2 linked regions of the Chryseolinea soli genome follow. The protein of the gene in region 1 interacts with the protein of each later gene in a pairwise test. Links are inferred from orthologs where the notes say so. Each region holds a gene or a part of one and is shown in the gene's direction. Other genes may lie near its edges.

Region 1 (3,172 bases):
GCCGACAACAACACATTCGCGCAGGCCACGGGGTGTCAGCGAGCGGTCTTTGTCGGACTGGCCAGACTGTTTTTCGGCACTTTCAGCATGGCGCAATAAATAGAGGTGTCGTGTCATACCGGGGATCAGAATAGCAGTATGGTTGGGCTAATCGGTTCAATATTAAGCAGCCTAAATTAAAAAAGTTGAAAAAGAATGTTGAAAATATGCTAATCGCGTGAAGGTCAGCCTCTAAATAATAGCGCGCAGACCACCCATTCATCCCCGTTTAGGGCGTGGATGGAGGGGTCAAATTTGATTTTTTAAAAATTTACTGATATTTGAACCTCTTGAAAGTTAAGCAGCATGTCAAAAAATCTCGTAATAGTTGAATCTCCGGCGAAAGCAAAGACCATTGAAGGCTACCTGGGCAAGGATTTTAAGGTCGCCTCGAGCATGGGGCACATTCGCGATTTGCCGAAGGGAAGTGGGGCCATCGACATTGAAAACAACTTCGAGCCTACCTATGAGGTGAGCGCGGAGAAGAAGGATATCATCGCCAAACTAAGAAAACTTGCAGACGACGCCGACATGGTTTACCTGGCAAGCGATGAGGACCGCGAGGGAGAAGCCATTTCGTGGCACTTGAAAGAAGTGCTGGATCTGACCGATGCCAAAACGCGGCGAATCGTATTTACCGAAATCACCAAGAAAGCGATCCTCAACTCGCTGGAAAGCCCTCGTGGCATCGATATAGACCTTGTTAACGCGCAACAAGCCCGTCGTGTACTTGACCGGTTGGTGGGCTATGAATTGTCGCCCATTCTCTGGAAAAAGATCAAAACCGGTTTGTCTGCCGGCCGCGTGCAATCGGTGGCGGTGCGGCTGGTGGTGGAGCGCGAACGCGAGATCACGGAGTTCAAAGCCAAGTCATCCTTCAAAGTGAATGCACTTTTCGACTTAGGCAAAGGAAAGAATCTTGTGGCGGAGCTTTCGGAGCGTTTCGATACGGAAGAAGAGGCCATGGCCTTTCTGGAGTCGTGCAAAGGTGCAAAATTCGCGATCGCCGATTTGCAAACGAAACCCTCCAAGCGTTCACCGGCACCTCCCTTCACCACCTCCACGTTGCAACAGGAAGCGGCCCGCAAGTTGGGCTTCTCGGTTATCCAGACCATGATGGTGGCGCAGAAGTTATACGAGGCCGGTAAGATCAGCTACATGCGTACCGACTCTGTGAACCTTTCCGATGAAGCGCGCAGTGGTGCGCAGAGACAGATCACGTCGGCGTTTGGCAAAGAATTTTTTCAATCGCGTGTTTATAAAACCAAGTCGTCGTCGGCGCAAGAGGCCCACGAAGCGATCCGGCCCACGGACTTTTCGGTGAACGATCCCGGCATGGACCGCAATGCCCTTCGCTTGTATGATCTCATCTGGAAACGCGCCATCGCTTCGCAGATGGCCGACGCGGAATTGGAGAAAACGACAGCGACCATCAGCATTTCCACCAACCCAAGAACCCTGATCGCCTCGGGAGAAGTGATCAAGTTTGAAGGATTTTTGAAAGTATATATGGAGTCGGGCGACGATGACGATGAGGAGGAGAACAGCAAAGTGTTGCCGCCCCTCACGATCGGCCAGCAGTTGACCCTGGAGGAGCTTGTGGCCAAGCAAGTGTTTAGCCGTCACCCACCGCGTTACACGGAAGCGAGCCTGGTGAAAAAACTGGAAGAGCTGGGCATCGGCCGGCCTTCAACCTACGCGCCCACCATCACCACCGTGCAAAAGCGCGGGTATGTGGTGAAAGAAGCCCGCGAAGGCGTTGAGAGAAAATATACGGTGCTTTCCCTGAAGTCGGACGCCATCACGCGTGTGGACGAAACGGAAATTACCGGCGCAGAAAAGAATAAACTTTTTCCTACCAACACCGCCATGGTGGTGAACGATTTCCTGGTGGATCACTTTCCCGACATCACCGATTTTTCATTCACCTCGGAGATCGAACAAGAGTTCGATGAGATCGCCGATGGCAAGCTGAACTGGAAAAAGATGATCGACAACTTCTACCAGCCCTTTCACAAGAAAGTGGCGCTGACGGAAAAAGTGGAGCGATCGTCGGTCGGCAAAACAAAAGAATTGGGTGTCGATCCCAAGACCGGGAAGAATGTGTATGCAAAGCTGGGGAAATTCGGTGCCTATGTTCAGATCGGCGAGAACCCCGACGACAATGGCGGTGAGAAACCGAAGTTTGCCAGTCTGCGTCCCGGCCAATTCATCGAGAACATCACGATGGAAGACGCGATGGAGCTTTTCAAAATGCCTCGCGACCTGGGCTTGTTCGAAGAAAAAAATGTGGTGGTGAGCATCGGCCGGTTTGGGCCTTATGTGTTGCACGACAAGAAATTCGTGTCCATTCCCAAAGACATCGATCCGTATACGATCACCCCCGAAAGAGCTGTCGAGCTCATCGAAGCCAAGCGCATTGCCGACGCCAACAAGACCATTAAACTCTTTGCGGAAGATCCGGAGATTCAAATTCTCAACGGTCGCTTTGGTCCTTATATCAAAGCCGGTAAGAAAAATGTGAAGATCCCGAAAGACCGAGAGCCTGCTTCGCTCACGTATGAAGAGTGTGTGACCCTCGCTGCCGCTGCCCCCGAGCGCAGAGGGAGATTTGGCCGCAAGGCCCCCGCTGAGACGGCGACGAAAACCGCTGCTAAGACAGCAACAAAAACCGGCGAGGTAGCCAAGAAAACCACGGCAACAAAAGCAACTGCCGTTAAAAAAACTGCGCCAAAGAAAGTGGCCGCAAAGAAAACCGCTGCCAAGAAAACGGCCGCGAAAAAGACAGCCACCAAAAAAGCTGCTCCCAAAAAGAAGAAATAATCTTTCCATTCGAAGTTAAGCAAAGAAAGCCAGCGCTTTCTTTGCCTTGACTTTGCATCCGCTGCCGATTCCGTAAAAACGTGAATCGCGGTTCAGATCCACCGTACAAAATCGTATTTTCGTCCTCATCCATTTTTTTATTTATGAAAAAGAAATTGGTCGTGCTTAGCGGTGCTGGCATCAGCGCCGAGAGCGGCATACCCACCTTTCGCGATTCGGATGGCCTATGGGAAGGCCACAATGTGATGGACGTAGCCACGCCCGAGGGATGGCGCAAAAATCCTGCCCTGGTGCTGGACTTCTACAACCA
Region 2 (2,921 bases), 4.1 Mb from region 1 along the record:
ACGAAGGGCATCAATCATGAAGATGCGCTCCTTTTGCTGGAGCGGCAATGAGGTTTCCATAAATGTTAGAGAGGGTTAGGGTCAATGAAGATAACATTCTGCCCTCGGGATTGCAATACCCGTAAACGGTCATAAAAAAAGCGGGTGTTGGCCCGCTTAGTTTATGTGGTCTGTGAATGGATCACAGTTTATGTACATGTCCGCTGCCAGAGGAATGGCTGTTCACGCGACTGGGATTTCCCTTGTAACCAACACTGCCGCTGCCGGAGATGCTGGTGTCCAATTCGTCTTTCACGTTGATCTCTACATCACCCGAGCCGGAGATCCGTACTTCGCATTTGCTGGTTTCCAGGTTAGCGGCCAGCACTTTTCCCGAGCCGCTGATCGTTGTTTTCACATTGCCGGCGGTGCCTGTGGCTTCGATCTTGCCCGAGCCCGTCACACCGAAGTCGGCCGTGCCGCTGACCGTGATGGCCAGGATCACTTTTCCGGAGCCGCTCACGTCGCTGTTGAAACTCCGGCATTTGCCTTTCAGGTTGATGTCGCCGCTGCCGCTCACGTCGCTTTCAATATCGCCGCTGGCTTCGGCTTCCAGTTTCAGGTTGCCCGAGCCACTCACGTTGAGGTCGAGGTCGCCTGCGATGATCTTGGTTTCGGCGATCACATCGCCGGAGCCGGCCACGCTGATGCCTTCAATATCTTTTACGGTGATGTAGACATTCACCTCGTCGCCTTCCTTCCAGCGCCAAAACTTCCATTCACCTTCTTTGCCGATCACGAGCTTGCTGCCGTCCACTTCGGTTTCGATCTCTTCCAGCACGTCTTTCCTGCCTTCGATCTCTACTTTTTGCGGACTGCCCTGGCGCAGGTAAAGCTTGCCCGGGACGCGGAAAGCGATCTTGGTGAAGGTGCTCACGTTGCGGGTTTCGCGTGTCTGGGCTTGTGCCCACGAGGCCAGCACGAGGAGCGCAAGCGCGAAGAGGAATGCATGTTTTTTCATATTTCTTGAATATTGATGTCTTACCCGTATAGACTGATCCTCCCAGACCAAGGTTGCACGGGTTGGCCTGGAATTTTTAATTCTCTTTCTTTGACGCAAAATCTCCGTCCCGGTTACATGCCCGTCTATTCGTACCTCACCCTCCAGACCCCCGCGCAGGGGAGCTATAAGGAAAAAGGAAGCAAATTCCTGGCCTTCGCCTACCCGGTGACGTCCGCCGGCGAGATCAAGGAGAAACTGGAAGCCCTGCGCAAAGAATATTTCGACGCCCGCCACCACTGCTACGCCTGGATGCTGGGCCCTGACCAAAAACATTTCCGCGCGGCCGACGATGGCGAACCCAACCACTCCGCCGGCGATCCCATTCTCGGACAGATCCGCGCCAAAGGATTGACTGACGTGCTCATCGTGGTGGTGCGCTATTTTGGTGGCATAAAGCTTGGCGTGGGCGGATTGATCACCGCCTACAAAGCCGCGGCAGACGATGCCCTACAACACGGCACGATCATTCAAAAAGACGTCATGGAAACCGTAATACTACAATATGACTATTCAGCAACTCCCGAAGTGATGCGGCTGATAAAAGATCTCACGGTTCAAATGGGAGAACAGGAATTTGCCGACCGATGCCGGATGACCATCCACTTTCCCTTAAAACAAAAAGAAAAATTCGAGGAAGCCCTGGCCCTGCTTCAGGCTTTGGGCACAGCGGTGAGCGCTGTTTGAAGTTTATCCCTGCTTTCGAAGCTCATTGATGCGCTGCGATGCTTCCGTTTCTTTCATGGACGAAAGAATGACCCACTGCACGTCCGGGATCGACAACGGCGCATAGGCGTTGAGTAGCTCTTCACCAGAAGAATTTTTTTCAATTTTTGTACCCGTCTGCCCACTCAGGGCAAGATCAATGGAGTCCATGTCAAGCTGCTCAACCAAAATGCTGGTGTTCATCCGGTCGATTTGATGAAGGGCTTTCTCGTCGTAGCCGTTTCCCTTGAGCGTGGCCAGGTAGTGCCGTTTGTTTTCGATGAGGTCGCGGGCAATGGAACGGAGCTTGTGGTCGGGACCCACCATGTAGGTCTCGCCGCTTTCGCCGAGGCCGTCTTCGCGCCAGTGATTGTCGCCTGTCAAGATTTGATTGATCTTGTTGATGGGCATTTGAAAAACGAGGATGCCTATTTTTTTGTCGTTGTCATAGATCGGACAAGCAATGAAAGATGCCGGGGCATGGTAAGAAGGTGCATAAGGCTCGAAGTCCACCAGCTTCACAAAATTTTTATCCGTGCTTTCGATGGCCGCCTTCACCACGCGTCCGAAGTTTGTGGTCTGGTATCGCCCGGTGAGCAGGCTGGTGCCAAAGTCCACCTCTTTAAAAACGCTGTACACAATGTTGCCTGTGATGGGATCGACGAGAAAAATGTCGTAGTAGCCAAACTTCTCCAGGAAGCTGAGCATCACGGGGTGATAGAGGGCATGCACCCGGCCGTAGTCGCTGTTGTCGCGCGACGTGATCATCAACGATTTTTGGCCCGTAGGGTGCGGGTTGGCTGAGATGAAGACGTATTGCAGCACGGTAGCAATGCCGGCCGGCGGCAAATAGTTCTCCACCTTTTCCACATGTGAAATATTATCCTGCAGGCGCGGCATAAATTCACTCGTGTAGTATTGTCTCACGCTGTCCTTCATCTGCGCCGGATTTTCAGGCGGCAACGCATCGAATGCATGGCCAAAGCTTTTCATGGCATCGATCACCATCTTGTTTTCCGAGAAGGTGATGATCTGGTTCCGGATGATGTCGAAATAGTACTCTACGTTGCGCTTCTTGGTGGAGGTGATGGACTTGAGTTGGTCGAAGCGGGATTGATGGTTTAGGCTGGTCAGTTGGCGGAACAACTCGTGGTATTTCCGGCTGATCTCCTCCTGG

The links. Proteins that work in one complex are often made in the same cells at the same time.
Region 2: the proteins of topA (region 1) and D4L85_RS04420 interact in binary tests that used the Escherichia coli proteins (3 or more experiments, as listed by UniProt). The link is inferred for Chryseolinea soli from one-to-one orthologs.

The regions. Positions count from the first base shown.
Region 1 is NZ_CP032382.1:5,164,447-5,167,618, forward strand. The notes cover bases 6-3,103. They hold topA (type I DNA topoisomerase), read left to right. Parts: upstream 6-345; coding sequence 346-2,862; downstream 2,863-3,103. Other genes in these bases: sixA (phosphohistidine phosphatase SixA), read right to left, coding at 6-117; D4L85_RS21990 (SIR2 family NAD-dependent protein deacylase), read left to right, coding at 3,006-3,103. In the rest of the region: more of sixA, read right to left, coding at 1-5; more of D4L85_RS21990, read left to right, coding at 3,104-3,172. UniProt on the Escherichia coli protein: Releases the supercoiling and torsional tension of DNA, which is introduced during the DNA replication and transcription, by transiently cleaving and rejoining one strand of the DNA duplex.
Region 2 is NZ_CP032382.1:1,069,549-1,072,469, reverse strand. Bases 75-2,921 are described here. They hold D4L85_RS04420 (IMPACT family protein), read left to right. Parts: upstream 75-1,117; coding sequence 1,118-1,726; downstream 1,727-2,921. Other genes in these bases: D4L85_RS04415 (GAF domain-containing protein), read right to left, coding at 1,730-2,921; D4L85_RS04425 (head GIN domain-containing protein), read right to left, coding at 182-1,000. In the rest of the region: D4L85_RS04430 (DUF418 domain-containing protein), read right to left, coding at 1-60.